Regions from separate parts of the Streptomyces sp. NPDC002640 genome, predicted to be linked through region 1. Evidence: riboswitches for the same ligand, from Rfam matches in the RefSeq annotation. Region 1 holds a riboswitch; each other region holds the start of a gene.
What was found. Region 1 has a riboswitch for cobalamin ahead of cobN (cobaltochelatase subunit CobN). Riboswitches for the same ligand answer to the same signal wherever they lie in the genome.
Positions count from the first base shown of each region.

Region 2: linked by a shared signal. The riboswitch ahead of ACWD3O_RS12945 (ABC transporter substrate-binding protein) and the one ahead of cobN (cobaltochelatase subunit CobN) in region 1 are both predicted to bind cobalamin.
Region 3: linked by a shared signal. The riboswitch ahead of ACWD3O_RS12970 (GHMP family kinase ATP-binding protein) and the one ahead of cobN (cobaltochelatase subunit CobN) in region 1 are both predicted to bind cobalamin.
Region 4: linked by a shared signal. The riboswitch ahead of ACWD3O_RS02025 (energy-coupling factor ABC transporter permease) and the one ahead of cobN (cobaltochelatase subunit CobN) in region 1 are both predicted to bind cobalamin.

Region 1 covers NZ_JBSFVZ010000019.1:89,773-95,074, reverse strand. The annotation lists gene cobN (cobaltochelatase subunit CobN) at 1-2,840, opposite strand, end outside; cobalamin riboswitch at 2,883-3,014, opposite strand; gene ACWD3O_RS23750 (condensation domain-containing protein) at 3,022-4,473, opposite strand; gene ACWD3O_RS23745 (histidine phosphatase family protein) at 4,769-5,302, shown strand, end outside.
Region 2 covers NZ_JBSFVZ010000008.1:58,229-63,530, forward strand. The annotation lists gene ACWD3O_RS12935 (ABC transporter ATP-binding protein) at 1-542, opposite strand, end outside; gene ACWD3O_RS12940 (FecCD family ABC transporter permease) at 548-1,675, opposite strand; gene ACWD3O_RS12945 (ABC transporter substrate-binding protein) at 1,672-2,706, opposite strand; cobalamin riboswitch at 2,749-2,929, opposite strand; gene ACWD3O_RS12950 (class I SAM-dependent methyltransferase) at 3,061-3,810, opposite strand; gene ACWD3O_RS12955 (MFS transporter) at 3,817-5,058, opposite strand; gene ACWD3O_RS12960 (ATP-grasp domain-containing protein) at 5,051-5,302, opposite strand, start outside.
Region 3 covers NZ_JBSFVZ010000008.1:64,502-69,803, forward strand. The annotation lists gene ACWD3O_RS12960 (ATP-grasp domain-containing protein) at 1-31, opposite strand, end outside; gene ACWD3O_RS12965 (cysteine synthase family protein) at 28-1,050, opposite strand; gene ACWD3O_RS12970 (GHMP family kinase ATP-binding protein) at 1,047-1,952, opposite strand; cobalamin riboswitch at 2,156-2,395, opposite strand; gene ACWD3O_RS12975 (ferric reductase-like transmembrane domain-containing protein) at 2,614-3,609, shown strand; gene ACWD3O_RS12980 (TMEM175 family protein) at 3,745-4,368, shown strand; gene ACWD3O_RS12985 (hypothetical protein) at 4,434-5,018, opposite strand; gene bla (class A beta-lactamase) at 5,147-5,302, opposite strand, start outside.
Region 4 covers NZ_JBSFVZ010000001.1:439,112-444,413, reverse strand. The annotation lists gene ACWD3O_RS02035 (response regulator) at 1-440, shown strand, start outside; gene ACWD3O_RS02030 (GNAT family N-acetyltransferase) at 731-1,291, shown strand; cobalamin riboswitch at 1,339-1,524, shown strand; gene ACWD3O_RS02025 (energy-coupling factor ABC transporter permease) at 1,555-2,253, shown strand; gene ACWD3O_RS02020 (energy-coupling factor ABC transporter substrate-binding protein) at 2,250-2,876, shown strand; gene cbiQ (cobalt ECF transporter T component CbiQ) at 2,882-3,634, shown strand; gene ACWD3O_RS02010 (energy-coupling factor ABC transporter ATP-binding protein) at 3,631-4,515, shown strand; gene ACWD3O_RS02005 (ATP-binding protein) at 4,657-5,157, opposite strand; gene ACWD3O_RS02000 (prolyl oligopeptidase family serine peptidase) at 5,260-5,302, opposite strand, start outside.

The sequences.
Region 1 (5,302 bases):
TCCCCGTGCTCCGCGAGGTCGGCCCGGGCGTGCGCCCGCACGTAGTTCGCGTCGTCGGGCTCGTCGAGCGCGGCGACCATCCGCACCGCGTCGTCCAGCATCGCCACCACGTGCGGGAAGGCGTCCCGGAAGAAGCCCGAGATCCGCACCGTCACGTCGATCCGGGGGCGGCCCAGCTCCTCCGGCGGCACCACCTCCAGCCGCGACACCCGCCGGGACGCCTCGTCCCACTCGGGCCGCACGCCCAGCAGCGCCAGCACCTCCGCGACGTCGTCGCCGGAGGTCCGCATCGCCGACGTCCCCCACACCGACAGGCCGACCGACCTCGGATACTCCCCGGTGTCTTGGAGGTGCCGCTCCACCAGCGACCGGGCCATCGCCTGACCGGTCTGCCAGGCCAGCCGCGAAGGCACCGCCCGGGGGTCGACGGTGTAGAAGTTCCGCCCGGTCGGCAGCACGTTCACCAGGCCGCGCAGCGGCGACCCCGAGGGGCCCGCGGGCACGTACCCGCCGGCCAGCGCGTGGACCACATGGTCCAGCTCCTCCGTCGTCCGCGCCAGCCGCGGCACCACCTGCTCGGCGGCGAACTCCAGCACCCGCCGCACCTCGGGATCGTCGTGCAGCGCGGCGGCCGCCCCGGGGCTCCAGCCGGCGGCCTCCATCCGCTCCACCAGCTCGCGCGCACGCGCCTCCACGCCGTCGACCGACTCCAGCCGCTCGTCGTCCTTCAGGCCCAGCGCCTTCCGCAGCCCGGGCACCGCCCCGCCGACCCCGCCCCACACCTGGGCGGCCCGCAGGATCGCCAGCACCAGGTTGACCCGCGCCTCGCCCTCCGGGGCCTCGCCCAGCACATGGAGACCGTCCCGGATCTGCGCGTCCTTGATCTCGCACAGCCAGCCGTCGACATGGAGCAGGAAGTCGTCGAACTCCTCGTCGTCCGGGCGCTGTTCGAGCCCGAGGTCCCGGTGCATCTCGGCGGCGCGCATCAGCGACCAGATCTCGCCCCGGACCGCCGGCAGCTTCGCCGGGTCCATCGACGCGATGTTCGCGTGCTCGTCCAGCAGCTGCTCCAGGCGCGCGATGTCGCCGTAGGACTCGGCGCGTGCCATCGGCGGGATCAGGTGGTCGACGACGGTGGCGTGCGCCCGCCGCTTGGCCTGCGCGCCCTCGCCCGGGTCGTTCACCAGGAACGGGTAGACCAGCGGCAGCGAGCCGAGCGCCGCGTCGGTGGCGCACTCCGCCGACAGCGCGGCGTTCTTGCCCGGCAGCCACTCCAGCGAACCGTGCTTGCCCAGGTGGACGAGCGCGTGCGCGCCGAAACCGTTCTCCAGCCAGCGGTAGGCGGCCAGGTAGTGGTGGCTCGGCGGCAGCGACGGGTCGTGGTAGATCGCCACCGGGTTCTCCCCGAAGCCGCGCGGCGGCTGCACCAGCACCACCACGTTGCCCGCGCGCAGCGCGGCCAGCACGATCTCCCCGGCCTCGTTGACGAAGAGCCGGCCCGGGGCGGGACCCCACGCCTCGGCCATCGCCTCCCGCAGCCCCTGCGGGAGGTCCGCCGTCCATGCCGCGTACTGGTCGGCGGTGATCCGCACGTGGGCGTCGGTGAGCTGCCCGGAGGTCAGCCACTCCTCGTCCTGCCCGCCCGCCGCGATCACCGCGTGGATCAGCGCGTCGCCGGCCTCCTGGTCGTCCGGCAGGTCCAGCCCGGGCAGTTCACCGGGGGCGCCCAGGTCGTAGCCCTCCTCCCGCAGCCGGCGCAGCAGCCGGACCGCGGAGCGGGGCGTGTCCAGACCGACGGCGTTGCCGATCCGGGAGTGCTTGGTCGGATACGCCGACAGCACCACCGCGATCCGCTTGTCCCCGTTCGGGACGTGCCGCAGCCGGGCGTGGTTGACCGCGATCCCCGCCAGCCGGGCGCACCGCTCGGGGTCCGCGACGTAGCGGGGCAGCCCGTCCCGGTCGATCTCCTTGAAGGAGAACGGCACGGTGATGATCCGCCCGTCGAACTCCGGGATGGCGATCTGGCTGGCCGAGTCCAGCGGCGTGACGCCGTCCTCCGACGCCTCCCACTCGGCCCGCGAACTCGTCAGGCAGAGCCCCTGCAGCACCGGGACGTCCAGAGCGGCCATCCGCTCCACGTCCCACGCCTCGTCGTCGCCCCCGGCACCCGCCGACGCCGGGACGCTGCCACCGGCCGCCAGCACGGTCACCACCAGCGCGTCGAACCCGCCGAGCGCCGCGTACAGCTCGTCCGGCGCCGACCGCAGCGACCCCGCGAACACCGGCACGCCCACCGCGAGACCGGTGGCGTCCACCGCGTCCGCCAGGTCGTGCGCGAACGTCGCGTTCCCGCCGGCCTCGTGCGCCCGGTAGTAGAGGATCCCCACCCGGGGGAGCGACGGGTCGCGCGGCGCCCGCTCGGCGAACCCCCACAGCGGCACGGCCTCCGGCGGCTCGAAGCCCTCACCGGTCAGCAGCACGGTGTCGGAGAGGAAGGCGTGCAGCCGCCGCAGGTTGGCCGGGCCGCCCTCCGCCAGGTAGCGGTGCGCGTCGGCGGCCACCCCCACCGGGACGGTCGAGTGCTCCATCAGCTCGGCGCTCGGCTGGAGCTCGCCGCCGAGCACCACCAGCGGCGTCCCCCGCTCCCGGACCGCGGCCAGCCCCGGCCACAGGTCGTGCGGGGAGCCGAGCAGCCGCACCACCACGAGGGCGGCACCCTCCACGGCGGCGGCGAGTTCCTCGTCGGAGGCCCGGGACGGATTCGCCCACGCGTACGCGGCGCCACTGGCCCGCGCGGAGAGCAGATCGGTGTCGGACGTGGACAGCAGGGCAACAGGCACGGTCAAGGCCGTGATCCTCCCTCGGGGTTCTCGCCCCGTACGACGGTCGGACAACCCGTGGCCAGTGTCTGGCTGCGTCCCCGGGGAGGGGAACGTCACAGTGGCGGAACCGCCCCGGAATCGCACCGGGTTCCTGCGCCACGAGTTGGTGGAGCCCCACCCTATCCGGGCACCGCCCGTCTCACACCAGGGCCCCCGGTTCCCGCGCCCCGGCCGACACCGGTGCCCCCGGTTCCCGTTCGCCGGCCGACGCACGGGCGACCTCCGCGACGAGCTCCCGCAGCCGCTCCAGGTACCGCTCCATGCTCCGCAGCGCCGGACCGGTGTCCGGGTACCGGGCGGCGAACTGCAACCCCTCGTGCACCCTGCTCACCCACACGCACACCTGGTCCCCGTACGACACCCTCAGCAGCCCGTACGCGTGCAGCTCGTCCCACCGCTCCGACCCGGGCACCGTGCGCCCGTCGACGAACGACACGATCGAGTACAGGTCGGGCGAGGTGGGCCGGAACTCCGCCCCCAGCAGCCGCAGCACCCGCGCGATCGGCATCCGCGCCAGCCGCCGGTTCTCCCGCAACGCCGCCCGCACCCGCCGCAGCGCCTCCTCGAAACCGGCCCCGTCCGACAGGTCCACCTCGATGGGCACCCCGCCGACGTACCAGCCCACGGAGTCCTGCCACTGCGACTTGGCCCGGGTGTGGAAGGGCACCACCGTCCGGTACACGTCCGTGCCCGCGATCTCCCGCACGATCACCGCCGTCGCGGCCAGCACACCCACCAGGGAACCGCCGAACGGCCGGCAGTACGCCTCGAAGCCCGCCGCCTCGCCCGCCCCGCCCAGCATGTCCTGCATCAGCTTCTGCGTGGGCAGCTTGCCCTCCGTCTCCAGCCCCAGGTCGACGGGAAAATTGGGCAGCCGCCCGTCGCACCGGGCGACGAACTCCCGCCAGCGCGCCACGATCTCGTGACCGTCGTCCACCCGGTCCGCGTCCGCCCGCTCGGCCTCGCAGAAGTCGACGTAACTGCCCGCGGGCCGCTGCTCCACCGCCCGGCCCTCCACGGCCGCCGCGTAGAACTCGTGCACCTCGGCGGGGATGCGGTGCAGCGAGTAGGCGTCCACGTTGCTGTGGTCGAAGGCCATGTAGACGCTGGTGCAGTCCTCCCGGACCACCGCCGCGTAGATGAAGTTCGGCCAGTCCAGCGCGTCCGCGGCCACGTCGAACCGGTCCTGCAGATGGCCGGCCAGCCGCCGCGGGTCGCCGAACTCGCCGACCACCTCACGCCGCAGGCGCACCGCCTCGGCGTCCAGCGTGAACCGGCGCATCGCGCCCCCGTCCCAGCGGAACCCGCTGCGCAGCGTCTCGTGCCGCGACGTCCAGGTGTGCAGGGCGTGCTGGAGCGCGTCCAGGTCCACCATCCCAGGGACGTCGAACGCCGCTCCGACCCAGGTCGGGACGAACAGACCGTCCTCGCGCACCGACCGGGCCGTCCTGATGTGCGACTCCTGCACGTACGCCGGGGGACGCGCGTCCTCCGGCAGGCCGGCGGCCGCCTCGACGGTGTCCGGACTGAGCGTCCACTCGACGAGCAGTCCGGGGCGCACGTCGCATCGCTGGATGTCGGTCACTCGCACCGGGGCGTTTCCCTTCGTAGGGGCGGAGAGGGAGGCACCGCGCGTCGGCCCGTTGCACCGGCCCGGCCCCCGACGGCGAACACCAGCCCTCGTCCCGCCGCCCGCCTGCAAAGCCTCGTCCGCCCGGGCTTCTTCGACGCATGCCCAACGAGGCGGGCGAGAGCGAGGAAACGGGTCGAACGCCAGCCCGGAACCGCGACGCGGGCTTCCGCGTCCGACACCAGAGCCGTCAACTACCGTCGCGTGCAGACTGGTTCGGTGCCGGATCCCGCCGCGATCAGCAGGGAGACACCACTTGTCCACCGGGTCCGACCGCTACCTCTACCTCACCCGCCACGGCGAGGCCGACGCCGACGAGGCGTCCCTCACCGAGCGCGGCCGTCACCAGGCCACCCTCCTCGGCACCCGCCTGCGGGACAGCGGCGTCCCCCTCGCCGCCGTGCACCACGGCCCCCTGCCCAGGACCACCGAGACGGCGGCACTGATCACCGGGCGGCTCGGCGGCGTCCCCGCCCACCCGTGCGACCCGGCCGGGGACTACGTCCCCCACCTCCCCGCCCGTGAGGAACTCCACCCCGCCTCCGCCGACAGGATCCTCACCTTCCTCGCGTCCTTCCCGGCCCCGGAGCGCGAGCACGGCCCGGCGCTCGCCCGCGCCGCCCTCGACCGCTTCACCGGCCCGGCCGACCAGGACACACCCCGCCACGAACTGGTGATCACCCACAACTTCCTCATCGGCCGGCTCGTCCGCGCCGCCCTCGACGCGCCGCCCGGCCGCTGGATCGGCCTCCACCACGCCCACGCCGCCCTCACCGTCATCCGCTACAGC
Region 2 (5,302 bases), on a different contig from region 1:
AGAACGTCGAGCTGGTGGCGGATGTCGAGGTGGTTGGTGGGCTCGTCCAGGACGAGAAGGGAGGGTTGCTGGGCGAGGGCCCGGGCGATGAGGACGCGCTGGCGTTCGCCGCCGGAGAGCTGGTCGAAGGGCCGGTGGGCCAGGCCGGTGGCGTCGACCTCGGCCAGCGCCGACCGGATCAGTTCCGCGTCCTCGGGGGTGTCTCCGTCGAGGAGCCGCTTGTGCGGGGTCCGGCCCATCGCGACGACCTCCCGCACGGTCAGGTCGAAGTCCGCGCCCTGCTCCTGCACCACGGCCGCCACCGTGCGGGCCAGCCGCCGGACCGGCATCGACCAGGCGTCGACGCCGTCCACGTCCACCCGGCCGGAAGCCGGGCGCAGGGCGTGGTAGACCGCCCGCAGCAGACTGGACTTGCCGCTGCCGTTCGGCCCGACCAGGCCGACGACCTCGCCGGGGCGGGCGGTCAGCGAGACGTCCCGCACCAGGTGATGGGCGCCGGCGGTGAGGCTGACGCTCTCGACGACGAGTTCCGTGCCGCTCATGCCGCTCATGTCCCTCCTCGGTCGGATGCCCGCCGCCCGTCGCGGCGCAGCAGCCACAGGAAGAACGGGCCGCCGCACAGTGCCGTGAGCACGCCGACGGGGATCTCCGTGGGCGCGGCGACCACGCGTGCGGCGATGTCGGCCCAGACGAGGAAGACCGCGCCGCCGAGGGCGGCGGTCGGCAGCACCCGGCGGTGGTCTCCGCCGACGACGAGGCGGACGACGTGCGGAAGGATCAGACCGACGAAGCCGATCGGCCCCGCCGCCGCGACGAGGACACCGGTGATCAGGGAGAGCAGGACGAACATGCGGGCACGGAAGCGCGCGACGTCCAGCCCCATGGTGGTCGCGGCCTCCTCGCCGGCGAGGAGCAGGTTCAGGTTCCGGGCCTGGACCATGAGGGCGCCGACGCCCAGCAGCAGCGCCGCGCCGGGCAGCCACAACGTGCTCCAGTTCACGCCGCCGAGGCCGCCGAGGGTCCACGCCAGGACCGCGCGGGCCTCGTTGCCGTGGTCGGTGGTGAGCAGCAGCAGGTCCAGGATCGCGGTGAGCACCGCGGCGATGGCCACCCCGGACAGCACCAGCCGCGTCGACGTGATCCGGCCACCGGTGCGGGCGGTGGCGTAGACGAGCACCAGAGCCCCGAGGGCGCCGATGAACGCGGCGACCGACAGCGAGAACTGCCCGAAGACGGTGACACCGCCCACGATCACCGCCACGGCGCCCAGCGAGGCACCGGAGGAGACGCCGAGCAGGTAGGGCTCCGCGAGCGGGTTCCGGATCAGCGCCTGCAGGGCGGTTCCCACCACGGAGAGACCCGCGCCGGCCACCGCGCCGAGCAGGACGCGCGGCGCGCGCACGTCCAGCACGATGGTCTCGCGCGCCGCGGACCAGTCGGGTGTGGCCCGGCCGAAGCCGAGCGCGTGCGTCACGATGCCCCACACCTGGCCGGGCGGCACCTGCACCGAGCCGATGGCCAGTCCGGCGGTGACGGAGACGAGCAGCAGAGCGGCCAGGATGAGCAGCGTGACGGGGAGGGAGACCGGGCCCGGCTGCCGGTCGCCGCGCCCTGGCGTGTGCGCGGGCCGCTCGGCGCCGACGCGGCTGTCGGCGTCGGCGGCCGAGGGCGTCACCCGAAGCTCTTGGGGTGGATGCCGCGGGCCAGGTCGGCCACCGCGTGCGCGGACCGTACGCCGACCAGTGTGGCGGTGAGCGGCAGGACGACGAACCGCTCGTTCCTGATCGCCGGCACGTCCTCGAGGGCGGGCTGCGACAGCAGGAACCTCTTCTTCTCCTCGACGCTGCCCGCCCCCGCGTAGTCGTAGATCGCGATGACCTCGGGCTTGCGCTCGACGACCTGTTCCCAGGAGACGTCGCCGAAGACGTCGTCGAGGTCGGCGAACACGTTCTCGCCGCCGGCCAGCCGGATCAGTTCGGTGCCGAGGCTCTCGCCTCCCGCCGTGAACGCGCTCTTGTCCCCGCTGTCGTACACGAAGACGGGCACCTCGGGGGCGTCCTCGACGGCGGCGGAGGCCCTCTCGACCTCGGCGCGGAGGTCGGCGATCAGCGCGTCCGCCCGGTCGGGCACCCCGAAGATCCGGCCGACGGTACGGACCTCCTCGTAGGTGTCCTCCATCGTCACGTGCTTCTCGCCGCAGTACTCGCGGTTGAGGTGGGTGTCGATGCCCGCGTCGGCGAACGCCTGGCGGGAGCGGCCCTCGTTCTCGGCGAAGGCGCTGCCGTAGCCGCCGTAGACGAGGTCCGGCTCGGCGTCGAGGACCGTCTCGAACGACGGTTCCTTGGGCGCCAGTTGCTCGATCGAGTCGAAGTCCTTCCGCAGCTCCGGCAGGACGGGGGAGTCCGGGAAGGAGGTGCCCACCATGCGGTCCTTCAGCCCGAGGGAGAGCATGAGCTCGGCGGGGTGCTGGTGGATGGTGACGACGCGGGACGGCGGCTTCTCGAACGTCGTCCGCACCCCGCAGTTGTCGATGGTGACGGGGAAGCCGTCGGCCGACCGGGCGGGCGCCTCGGCGTCCTGGTCGGCGGTGGGTCGCGACGGTCCGCAGCCCGCCGTCGACAACACGGCCGACAGGGCGAGTACCGCGGCGGGAGTCCGCAGGGCCTGACGCCTGCGCGAGCCGGGGCGGTGGGGAGATCGGGGCATGACGGCGTGCACGTTGAGCCTCCTGGGGAGTCCGCGCTCCTCAAAACGGGCCCGCGACAGGCCAGTGTCCTGACTCCCGGATCGGCGCTTCTCCCCTGCCTTCCCACGCGGTGCGCGGTGGCCTGTCGAAGGGTGCACTCCCCGGTCACAGTGGCGGGACCGTGCCGGATTCGCACCGGCTTCCTGTCTCCCGTCGCGGTGATGACCCGCTGATCCTACGGTCGGTCAAGTCCGGTGCGCAAAGGGCGCCGGATCTCCCGGACGTCCCCGCACCCCCGTCACGGCTCTCCCCGCTCCCCCGTCACGGCTCTCCCCGCACCCCCCTCACCGCTCTCCCGTCACCGCTCTCCCCCGTCACCGCTCACGCACCGCCCGCAGGACCAGCCGTTCGGCGTCCTGGTCGTAGGGGCGGCCGTCGAAGCCGCCGAAGACCTCCACCCGGCCGAAGCCGGCGTCCTCCACCATCCGCCGCAGCTCCACCGCGCTGTAGACGAACCACACCAGCGCGGCCCGCGTCACCCGTTCGCCCCGCACCAGCACCCAGTCGCTGCGCAACCGGGCCCAGTCGTCCAGCACGGTGTCGGTCTGCACCATCAGATCCTCGCCCCGCCGCACCACCTTGGGCGGGGTGACCCTGCGGGCGAGGAGTTCCTTGCCGGCCAGGTCCAGCACGAGCGTGCCGCCGGGTGCGAGACAGGTGTGCATGGTGCGCAGCACGCGGGCGTTGTCGGCCGGATCCTCGAAGTAGCCGAACGAGGTGAACATGTTGAGCACGACGTCGAAGGCGCCCGGCGCCTCGTAGGTGCGGGCGTCGGCCCGCACGTAGGCGACATCGACGCCCGCTTCGGCCGTGTGCTTGCGGGCCCGGTCGAGCATGGCGGGACTCAGGTCCACCCCGGTGACGTCATGGCCCCGGCGGGCGAGCGGCACGGTGAAGACCCCCGGGCCGCAGCACAGGTCCAGCACGCGGGCTCCGGCGGGGAAGGACAGCAGCGGGGAGGTCGCGAGGAGCTCCTCGGCCTGGGTGTGGCGTTGTTCCGAGAACAGGAAGTCGTGGAACTCGGTCCAGAAGTCGTCGTCCTGGAATCCGCCGGTCCGTGGCATGCGGTCTCAGTGCTCCTTCGTGTCGGTCGTGTCTGTCCGTCGTGAGGTGGGGTGTTCCGTCGTCCGGCCGCGCACGGCCAGCAGCACCGGAGGCAGCAGCAGGCACTGGGCTGCGGCCAGCAGCCAGAACCGCCCCGTGTCCCCGGAGTCGGCGGTGAGGCTGTACATCTGGCCGCCGAGCACTCCGCTCGCGCACGCCCCGAGCCCCGCGGCGAGCCGTTGCTGGCCGAAGACCACGGCGTCCGACCGCGGGCTGCGGCGCAGTGCCTCCAGGTCGTTCTTGAGGAACAGGACGATGTCGCCCAGGGTGATCAGCGCTCCGCCCGCCAGCAGCGCCGGCCGGGTGCCGATCGCCAGGACGGCCAGTCCGGCTCCCAGACCGGTGAAGCCGGCCGTGAGGGCCGCGGGGTACGACATGCGCCCGATCGCGTCCGACGCGAGCGGCTGGACGACGATGACCAGGGCGAAGCAGAGCAGCAGGACCAGACTGTAGAAGGTGCTGGAGGCCCGCTCGACGGCGTACACCGCCAGGTAGTGCTGGAAGTGGAAGTAGAGGTAGAAGGCGATCGCGTTGGCGGCGAAGGGCAGGAGTGCCACCCCGGCCAGCAGACCGCCGCGCCCGGCCGTCCCCGGGTCCGCCGCCCTTCCCCCGGGCGCGACCGGGAGCCGCAGGTGGCCCGCGGTGACCAGGACGAAGAGGGCGGTGACGGCGGTGAAGAGCCAGCCGGGGGAGGACAGGACGAACGGTCCGGCCACCAGTGGCCCCACGGCCATGCCGGCGTTGAGGGCCGCGTTGCCCGCCGACAGGAAGGCCGGCCGGAACCCGTCGTCCACGCCGTGCACCAGGTAGGCCTTGTTGGCGGGCAGGTACAGAGCCGCGCCGCAGCAGGTGAGGACCAGTGCTCCGACCGCCAGCGGCGGCCAGCGCAGCGCCAGCAGGAGGCCGAGGAACCCGGCCGTGCGGATGAGCAGTGCCCACACCATCGTGCGGCGCAGTCCGATCCGGTCCGCCAGGGCCCCGCCCAGGATCCCCCCGGAGAACTGCACCAGGGACGCCGCCGCCAGCACGACGCCCACCGTGCCGAGCCCCATGCCGAGCCGCTCGTGCAGGAACACCGACATGAACGGCAGGACCATGAAACTGCCGAGCGGGATGAGGAACGAGCTGAGCAGCAGGAACCGCAGCGGGCCGTCGAGCAGGGCCGGCACGGCCCGCAGCCGCACGGCTCCGGGCGTCGCCTCACCCACCGGACGTCTCGCGGCCGGTGCCCTCCCCCGGCGGCGACGGCTCGGTGAGCACGGTCAGGGCGTTCGCCGCGGCCACCGCGTGGTGGGTGGCCAGTTCGGCGGTCTCGGCCTCCGCGTAGACGATGCCGGCGTAGCCGCGACTGTCGCCCAGGTGCTCGATCGTGTCGCCGGCCGACTTGACCGGATACCAGGCAGGAGTGCCCGGCATGTCTCCCAGCCGCTCCAGCCCGTCGACGCCGGTGAA
Region 3 (5,302 bases), on a different contig from region 1:
AGGTGAGTGCTTCGAGACAGGCGATGGTCATGCCGCCCGCTCCTTCCGTCGTGTCGGGCCGGCGGTGCGCCGCCAGGCCGCCGTGGACCACGGCATGGACATCTCCTCGGGGCCGGACACCTCGGCCGGTTTCAGCGCCGAGGGATCCAGTGCTTCCGCGTGCCGGGCGAACACCCGGTCGACATAGCGGTGTCCGGTGTCGGCTCCGATCACCAGGTGTAATCGGTCGGGATGGCGGCGGGTCTCGTAGGTGGCGGCCAGGTATCCGGCGCCGGTGGACAGCCCGGCGAACACGGCATGGTCGCGCAGCAGGGCGATCGTGCCGGACATGGCGTGGGTGAAGTCCAGCCAGTGGACGGCGTCGTAGAGGTGGTGGCGAACGTTGTCGAAGACGATCGACGACCCGATACCGGCGATGATCGCCTCCGGGTCGTCGTGGTCCTGGCTGCCGAAGGTGACGCTGCCGAAGGGCTGGACACCCACCAGCCGCACCGAGGGGTCCGTGGCACGCAGGCGTTCCACGATGCCTCCTGTCGACGCCCCCGATCCCACGCCGCCGACGACGGTCAGCCGGGTGTCCGGGAACGCGGTCGTGACGCGGTCGGCGACCTCCTGGTACCCGAGGTAGTGGACGTCGTCGTGGTACTGGCGCATCCAGTGCCGGTCCGGGTGGGCGGCCAGGATCTCCTTCACCCGCGCCACCCGTAACTCCTGGTCCAGTTTGAGGTTCTGCGAGGGTCTGACCTGTTCCACGGTGGCGCCGAGGATCTCCAGCTGGGCCCGGGTGGTGGTGTCCACCGTGGTCGACGCGACGATGTGGCAGCGCATCCCGTAGCGGTGGCAGGCCAGTGCCAGGGCGTAGGCGTAGATGCCGCTGGAGCTGTCGACCAAGGTCTGCCCCGGGCGGATCGTGCCCCGCTCCAGGAGATGACGGACGGCGGCCAGCGCCGAGTAGATCTTCATGGACTCGAACCGGATCAGGACGAGGCCGTCGGACAGACGGACCAGGTCGGGGATCTTCAGGGCGTCCGCGATGTGGGGGTGGATCATCCGTAACCTCCTTGGGCGAAGGAACACTGATGGCCTTGTGAGCGGAAGAACGCGGAGACGTCCGCCTTGACGTCGGGGCCGGGGCGGCCGCGGAAGAGGTAGCCGATCACCCGGCCCGTGTGGGCGACGAAGACGCCGTCGGCACCGAACCGTTCGCGGCGGGCGAGCAGGGCGTCGAAGGTCGTCTTGGGCAGCACCTCCTGGGAGAGGACGGCGCTGGTGGTGGCGGCGCGGGCGATGACGACGGGGTCGCGTGAGGCGAACCCCTTGAGGAGATCGGCCAGGCACCGCTCGTACTCCTCGCCCCGCCTGCGGTAGTGCGCCACGAGTTCGGCGGTGACGGCGGAGGTGTCCACCGTCCCGGGCTCGGTGATGTAGGCGGTGTGGAACCCGAGGTCCGTGCCCAGCCGCTTCACCACGCGATGCCGGCCGCTCAGGTGAAGGGCGAACTCGTCGAGGAAGACGCTGTCGGACCGTTCGATCGCCGACAGGATGCCGAGGACGACGTCCAGGTCGTAGGGCAGCCCGAAGACCCGGAACAGGCAACGCAGGGTCGCCACGATGTCGGCGGTCGAACTCGCCATTCCCACGCCGACCGTCAGTTCCGAGTGGGCGCTCCAGCGGCCCGGCGGCAGCGTGAGCCCGAAGTGCCGCAGGAAGAGGCCGACCGCCGCGGCGGACTTCTCCCCGACGGGCAACGTGCTCGACGGTTCCGCCCCGGGGGTGAAGTGCACCCAGGAGTGCCGGTCCACGGGAAAGGACACCACGGCGATGTCCGGCTCGCCACCCGCCCGCAGCGGGCCCTGGTACAGCTCGCCCAGGGTGCCGTGGCAGACTCCGGACACCATGGCTGCGGGCGTGTGCCCGGGCAGGGGGTGCTCCTCGGCGGATGTCAGCACCATGCGGTCCGCCCCGTCGCACGGCGGAGCGCCCCGCATCCCCCGGGGCCCACGACGGATCGCACGGTCACGGACACGTCCTCCTTCGTGGTCCCGGACTGCTGAGCGGGACAGGGCAGGAGGCGCGGCACAACCCGTGCCGTACGCTGTACGGCCGTCCGTACCGCCAACCCGGTCCACGAGGTCACCGTGTACAACCCGCACGCCAGGTGCGGGCGCAGTGGCAGGTCTTCGGACTCGTGGGCCGGCCCTCCGGAGGTCCGGCGAAGCGCCTGCGGGCCGTCGGTTCCCCGGCTCTCGTCCCTGAGAGGCCCGGTGCTGCCGACGGCTGTCGCTCCCACTCACCGCTGCGGGACAGTCCCGGGTTCGCACCGGGTTCCCTCTTGCGTCGCGCCGCCCGACGCCTGACCGGGCAGGAGGCGCGAACCGACTGCAGGCATCAGGTTAGGGGGGCACGATCCGCGGCGGCAGTGGCGCGTGACTGGTTGTCCGAATGCCGTCGGCGGCCATGAGCGCTCCACAGCCATAGGAGGGCCCGGCCGGTCATCCGGAGTCACACTGGCCGAATGACGCCTCGGTGAAGCACACCCGCCTCGATCACACTGGTGACGCCCACCACACCCGCACACCGAGCATCGGTGTCCCGCGCTCACCGGAGGTCCAGATGTCGCCCACGACGCCGTCGGGAGACGACGGCACGACCGCCCTGCCCGTCCGTGAGGGACCCGCGGCCGGCCGGGTCACCCTGCGCACCGACCTGCGGGCCGCGGTGCCCGACGCGACGGCGGCGGTCCTGGTCACGGCCGCCGTCTTCGTGTTCCTGTGGGCGCGGATGGGCTCCGGCGAGTCGGCGACGGTCGCGATCATGCCGTTCATGGACGACCCGGCCACGTACTGGATGTACCTGCTCAGCCAGGCCTTCGGGTGGTCGGGACTGCTGTGGGCCTGGGGCACGGTCATGCTCGGCCTGCTGCTGTCGGGGCCGAGACCCGGCCGATTACCCGTCTCCCGCCAGGTCCTGGAGCGCTGGCACCGCACCACGAGCCTGACGACGATGGCTCTGATGTTCGCGCACGCGCTGATGTTCGCGGCCGAACTCGTCCGCTACGAGACCGAGTTGACGTGGCTGAAGCGGCTGTGGACCGGTTTCGCCGACTCCTTCGTGCCCGGCTGGTACGACTCCGGGACCGGGCAGATCGCCATCCCCATCGGCCAGGCGGCCCTGTATCTGGCCGTGCCGCTGGGCCTGCTCTTCTACGTCCGCAACCGCATCGGCGCCACCACCTGGCGGCGGCTGCACCGCTTCGTGATCGTCGTGTACGTGCTGAGCGTGTGGCACACGCTGCTGTACGGCACCAACGTCTGGTACGGCGAGTGGCCCCGCACGGTGCTGTGGCTGCTGCAACTCCCCGTCGCCGTGCTGCTGCTGGTGCGGTTGCTGAGACCCGCCCGCCGCGCGGAGCGACTGGGCGCCCCGGGGCGGGGTGCGGGCGGTCCGGGGGGCTCACTGCCGGGGTGGACGCTGCGGGCGGCGGGCAGGGTTCTCGCCGGGGCCGTGGTCGTCGGCATCCTCGTCGTGGTCGTCTCCGGTCATGACGGAGGCAGGGAGCGGCCGGCCGAGGCTCCGGCGAGCAGCCCGCACGAGAAGGAGACGGAGTGATCCGGTCGGCCACCGCAGGGCTATCGCCCGCCGCGTCCCCCGGCACCCCCTGATCCGGAGTCCGGTCCACGACACGCGGGCGGCCGGTGGCGGTGGTGCCGGGGGACGGCACGCGGGTGGTGCTACCACGGGAGCATGGATACGGGCCACGGGCACACAGCCGCCGCTCCGGAGCAGAAGTACCTGCCGAAGCACCGGGTTCTCGCGTTGACCGACGGCGTGGTGGCCATCGCCATGACGCTGCTGGTGCTCGACATCGACGTGCCCGACGGGCTACGGGGGCGGGCCCTGTCGGACGCGCTCGGCGACGTGCAGGGCCAGGTCGGGACGTTCCTGTTGAGCGCCGCCGTGATCGCCCTGTTCTGGCGGGCCCACCACTCGGTGCTGCGCGAGGCGGAGTGGATCAACGGCACCCTCTTCTGGTGCAACGTCGCCTTCCTGGCGCTGATCTCCCTGATCCCCTTCCCGACGAGGGTGCTGGCCGACTACGGCGACCGTCCCCTCGGCCCCGGCCTGTACGGCGTGGTCATCGGCACGGCCGCCCTGGTGCTGTACGTGATGGCCGTGCGCATCGCCCGGGAACCGGGGCGGCGGAAGCCCTTCCCGCCCTTTCCCGCGCAGGCGTGCGTCTTCCTCCTCTCCGTGGTGATCGCCCAGTTCTCCCCCGTGGCGGCCCTCTACAGCTGGATCGCCGCCGTGCCCCTCTCCGTGCTGGCCCACCGGCACGCCACCCGCACCGCCCGGGCCACCCAGCCGTGACGGTGCCGTTGTTCCGGGTCGCGGCGCCGCTCCCGGCCGGCGGTGTCCGGCCCTGACGTACGGACTCACGCGGTCCGGCGCTCCAGCTCCGCGCGGTACAGCTCCTCCGCGACGTCCTCCGGTGCGGGGTCCGCGACCGCCTCGGCGAGGTCCGCCCAGGACCTCGCCGACACGGGTATCCCCAGCCGCGCGAGTTCCTCCGCGACCTCGGCGAACAGGTCGTCGTCCTCGTAGGCGATCTCGCCCAGGAATGCCTCGGAGAGCGTCCGCCCGGCCTGCACCAGGGAGGAAGCCTCGGTGTCGACCATGACGACCGGCGCGGGCGCGTCCTGCCGCTGTCGCGGGTGCGTCCAGTAGCCGAAGCAGAGGCCGTCCTCGTGCACGGCGACGACCTTCAGGAACTCCGTCATCCGCTCGAACGCCGCGCAGGTCGCCATGATGTCGGGGTCCTGGCGGTCCTGCTCGGTGAGGTAGCTGTGGTCCGTCAGCATGTGCCGCTCACCGGGCTCCAGCACCGTGATGCCGTACCGCTGGAAGGGGTGGCCGCTCCCCTCCCACTGGGCGGTCGCCAGGATCCGCAGGTCCTCCGGCACCGCGGACCCGCCCAGCCGCTCCCGCGAGAACGCCGCCAGCCGCTCGTCCAGCACCATCGCCCCTCCCCTGTGTCCGAGTCCGCCCCGACCTGGTTCGGCCCGGTGTCCACGAGGTTAGCCCTCGCCTCCGACAGACGAGGCCGGGGCCGGGGCTGGGGCGGAGCGTCGTCGGTGCCGGCGGGCGGCTACGACAGTTCGTCGACGACCACGGCGGCCGCTTCCGCGATCAGGCGGTCGTCGTGGTCGGCGTCCTCCGCCCGGCGGTTCGACATGATCGCCACGACGATGGGCGCGTCGCCGGGGGGCCACACCACGGCGATGTCGTTCCGGGTGCCGTAGGT
Region 4 (5,302 bases), on a different contig from region 1:
AGGGCTCCGACGAGAAGGTCGCCGCGCTGGACGCCGGGGCGGACGACTACGTGACCAAGCCGTTCAGCATGAACGAGCTGCTGGCGCGGCTGCGGGCCGCGGTGCGGCGCACCCGGGCGGTGTCGTCGGAGCCGGAGAGCAGCCTGGTGGAGACCGGCTCGTTCACCGTCGACCTGGTGGCGAAGAGAGCGACCCGCGAGGGCCGGGAGGTGCGCCTGACGCCCACCGAGTGGCACCTGCTGGAGATCCTGCTCACCCACCCCGGCCGGCTGGTCAGCCAGAAGCAGCTGCTGCACGAGGTGTGGGGCGCCTACCAGAGCAACAAGACCAACTACCTGCGCGTCTACATGGCCCAGCTGCGCCGCAAGCTGGAGGCGGACCCCTCGCACCCCCGCCATCTGATCACCGAGCCGGGCATGGGCTACCGCTTCGAGCCCTGAGAGAGCTTGAGGGCCCCTGAGGAGACCCTGACGGGCCCCTGCGGAACCGGCGGAGGCCACCGCCGGGGGACACGGGCGGGGCGGACGGCGCACTTCCGGGGGTGGGGGCGCGGCGGATGCGTCTGGCGTCGGAGGGTGCGAAGGAGTGTGGCGCCCGTGCGGGCGGGCGGTGAGCCGGTGCCGCCGGGGCGGCGGCCGTGGCAGCGGGGCGGAAAAGCGGCTGACAGGGGCGGGTGGCGGGGGACAGGATGCGCGTTCGTGCCCGTCGCCCGTCGCCCGGAGGCCCTGCCATGACCGATGCACCGCCCGAGCAGCTCGACCAGCCCGCGTTCCCGGAGCGGATGGAGCTGCGCGGGGAGGGCCTCGTCCTCCGTGACTGGACGGAGGACGACGTGGCGGCGATGCCGGCCCTGTTCGACCACCCCGACATCGCCTACTGGACGCCCATCGTCTCCCCTTTCGACGAGAAGGCGGCCGAGCAACGGCTGGTGCGCACCCGGCAGTTGCGGGCCGAGGGGAAGGCCGTGCTGCTCGCCGTCACGGAGGACGGCGGGGCCCCGCTCGGCGAGGTGATGCTGCGGCGTGCGCCGGAGGGGACGGAGATCGGGTACGCGGTGGGGCCCGCGCACCGGGGCCGGGGGCTCGCGGCCCGCGCGGTGCGGGTGATGGCCTCGTACGCCTTCGAGGAGCTGGGGGCGCGGCAGGTGATCCTCGAACTGGAGGCGGAGAACGCGGCCAGCGTCGCCGTCGCCACCAGGGCGGGGTTCCGGCTGCTGGACGTGCCGCTGATCACCGGGGAGGAGAAGGGGCGGCCGTACGTCCTGCAGACCTGGGGTCTGGACCGTCCCTGACCCGGCGGAGCGGCGGGAGGCTCGCTTGTCAGTAAGCGGCTGCCCCATTACTGTCACAACGCCTTGGTGAACGGGAAATCCGGTGTGATGCCGGTGCGGCCCTCGCCACTGTGATCGGGAAGTCCGGCTCCGGCCCTCGCGGGCAGCCACTGGGTCCTCACGGACCCGGGAAGGCGGAGCACGGGCGTGTGGTACCCGTCAGCCAGGAGACCGGCCAAGGCGCGTCGTCCATCCACGAGGTGCTGGAGAGGGTCTGCTGAGCCATGCACATAGCCGAGGGGTTCCTTCCTCCGGTGCACGCGGTCGCCTGGGGCGCCGCGTCCGCGCCGTTCGTCGTCCACGGAGTACGCCGACTCACCCGTGAGGTGAGGGAGCATCCCGAGAGCACGCTCCTGCTGGGAGCCTCGGGTGCCTTCATGTTCGCTCTGTCGGCGCTCAAGTTGCCTTCTGTGACCGGTAGTTGCTCGCACCCCACCGGGAGCGGGCTGGGGGCGGTGCTGTTCCGGCCCCCGGTGGTGGCGGTGCTGGGCACCGTCACCCTGCTGTTCCAGGCCCTGCTGCTCGCGCACGGCGGGCTGACCACGCTCGGGGCCAACGTCTTCTCCATGGCCGTGGTCGGCCCCTGGGCCGGGTACGGGGCGTACCTGCTCGCCCGGCGGTGCGGGGCGGGGCTCGAAGTCGCGGTGTTCTGCGCCGCGTTCGTCGCCGACCTGAGCACCTACTGTGTGACCAGCGTGCAGTTGGCGCTGGCGTTCCCGGACCCGGCGAGCGGATTCGCGGGCGCGCTGGGCAAGTTCGGCTCGATCTTCGCGGTGACGCAGATCCCGCTCGCGGTCGGCGAGGGGCTGCTCACGGTGCTGGTCGTCCGGCTGCTGGCGCAGTCCAACGGCGGGCAACTGGCGCGGCTGGGGCTGCGTCCGGGCACCCGCGGCAAGGCCGACGCCGAGGCGGTGGCCCGATGAGCCGGAACGCGCGGATCAACCTGCTGCTGGTGCTGGGCGTCGTCCTGCTGGCCGTGCTGCCGGTGGCGTTCGGACTGGGGGACCACAAGGAGGAGCCGTTCGCCGGCGCGGACGCCGAGGCGGAGGTGGCGATCCAGGAGATCGACCCGGACTACCGGCCGTGGTTCTCCCCGGTCTACGAGCCGCCGTCGGGCGAGATCGAGTCGGGTCTGTTCGCCCTGCAGGCGGCGGTGGGCGCGGGAGTGGTCGCCTACTGCCTGGGGCTGTGGCGGGGACGGCGCCAGGGCGAGGCCAGGGCGGTGGCGGCCCTGGGGACGGCCGCCGGGTCGGCTGTCGGGTCGGCCGCCGGATCCGCCACCGGGTCGGTGACCGGGTCCGCCGCCGGGTCGGTGACCGGGTCCGCCGGTTCGGCCGCCGGGTCGGCTGCCGGTTCGGTGACCGGGTCGGCTGCGGGGTCGGGGGCCTGGTCCGCCGCCGGTTCGGCTGCCGGGTCGGGGGCCTGGTCCGCCACCGGGTCGGTGACCGGTTCGACTGCCGGTTCGGCCGCCGGGTCGGGGGCCGAGGGTGCGGACGGGGCCGCGGGCGAGGGGCGCGGGGACGCGCCGGGCTCCGGACGGGTCTGACGCCGGTGCTGTCGATCGACACGGCGGCGCACGGCAGTCGCTGGCGCCGCCGTCATCCCGTGGACAAGGCGGTGCTCGGGTTCGGGCTGACCGTGCTGGCCGTCTCGCTGCCGCCCTGGCCGGGCGCGGCGCTGGTCCTGGCGGCCGCGCTGGCGCTGCTGCTGGGGCCGGCGCGGGTGCCGGCCGGGCGCCTGTGGCGGGCGTACCGGGTGCCGCTGGGGTTCTGCCTCACGGGCGCGGCGACGCTGCTGGTGAGGGTCGGCGGTCCGAACGGCCCGCTGGTGGGGCTCGCCCCCGACGGGCCGGTGCGCGCCGGGGAACTGCTCCTGCGGAGTTCGGCGGCCTCGCTGGGGGTCCTGCTCTTCGCCTTCACCACGCCGATGTCGGACCTGCTCCCCCGCCTGGTGCGGGCCGGGGTCCCGCCGGCGGTGGTGGACGTCGCGCTGGTCACCTACCGGATGACGTTCCTGCTGCTGGAGTCGGTGCGGCGGGTACGGCAGGCGCAGGCCGCGCGGCTCGGGCACACCACCCGGGCGGCGACCTGGCGGTCGCTGGGCGGGCTCGGGGCCACCGCGTTCGTCCGGGCCTTCGACCGGGCGGGGCGGCTGCAGGACGGGCTCGCGGGGCGGGGCTACGACGGGACCCTGCGGGTGCTGGTGCCGTCCACCCGGGTCTCCGCGGCGTTCACCCTCGCGAGTCTCGCGCTGCTGGCGGGGATCGCCGTCCTCAGCGCCGTACTGGAAGGACCCCTCGGATGAGCCGTCCGCCGTCGCCGCCGCCACCCCCCTCGTCGCCACCCCCCTCCTCGCCGCCGCCGGTCGCCCTGCGGGGTGTCTCCTTCCGGTACGAGGACGGGCCGCCGGTCCTCGACGGCCTCGATCTGGAGGTCCGCGAGGGGCGTGCGCTGGCGCTGCTCGGACGCAACGGCAGCGGCAAGACCACCCTGATGCGGCTGCTGGGCGGCGGGCTGCGGCCGCTGTCCGGGCGGGTGGAGCTGGAGGGCCGGCCCGTGTCGTACGACCGGGCGGGACTGACGCGGCTGCGGACCACCGTGCAGTTGGTGATGCAGGACCCGGACGACCAGTTGTTCGCGGCCTCGGTCGCGCAGGACGTGTCGTTCGGGCCGCTGAACCTGGGGCTGCCGGAGGAGGAGGTCCGGGGGCGGGTCGAGGAGGCGCTGGCGGCGCTCGACATCACGGCGCTGGCCGACCGGCCCACCCATCTCCTCTCCTACGGGCAGCGCAAGCGGGCGGCGATCGCCGGGGCGGTCGCCATGCGGCCGCGGGTCCTCGTCCTCGACGAGCCGACGGCGGGGCTCGACCCCGAGGGGCAGGAACGGCTGCTGGGCACGCTGGAGCGGCTGCGGGACGCGGGGACCACGGTGCTGATGGCCACCCACGACGTGGACCTGGCGCTGCGCTGGGCGGACGACGTGGCCCTGCTGAGGCCGTCCGGGCCGCGGGCGGGGGCGGCCGGGGAACTGCTGGCGCGGGCCGAGGTGCTGCGCGAGGCGGGACTGCGGCTGCCGTGGGGGGTGGCGGTCGGCGCGGCGCTGCGGGACGCGCGCGGGGGGCGTGCGGCGCCGTTGCCGCGCACGGCGGAGGAACTCGCGCGGTGGGTGGCGGACGGCGAGCTGTGACACGGCCGGCGCGGGGCGGTGCCCCCACGCACCGCCGTCACCGCCGCCCGGGCCCGCCACCGAGCCGGGCGCCGCGTGAGGCGGCCGCCGGGCCAGGGGCGCCGCCCGGCGCACCGTGACGTACTGCCCGTGGCCGTGCCGTCAGTTGAGCTTCAGTTCCGCCCAGACGATCTTGCCGATGGGTTCGCGCGGGTGGGTGCCCCAGCGGGTGGCGAGGGTGTCGACCAGGAACAGGCCACGGCCGGACTCCGCGTCCCCCGGGGCCTGGGCGGCGGCCGTCGTGGGCGGCGGGGTCTCCGAGGCGTCGACGACCTCGACGCGGGCGATGCCGGACGGCTCGTCGACCGTGAGGCGGAGGGCGAAGTCCCGCCCCGGCACGCGGCCGTGGCGGACCGCGTTGGCGGCGAGCTCACCCACCAGCAGGGCGACCGCGCAGGACAGGTCGGAGCCCGGGGGGTGCCCCCACTCGGCCAGCCGCCGCACCGCGCAGTGCCGGGCCTGCCGGGCGCCTCGCGGCGATGACCTGAACTGGGCGGCGAACACCAGGGGTTCCGGGTGTCCGGGTCCCCCGGCCGCCGGCGCGCGCCGCTCGGACGCGCGCCGCCGGGGGTTGTCGTCGGAACCGGTCGTATCTGTGAGCACGGCCTATCCGTATCCCGCGCGGAGGGCGTTGACGCATCGCACGGTGAACGAATTGTGACGTTGCGTATACCGCGCGCCCCCGGCGGCTACGGACAGTTCGTGTCAGTCCTCCGCGCCGGGGAGGTGCCGCGCGGCGAAGTCCAGC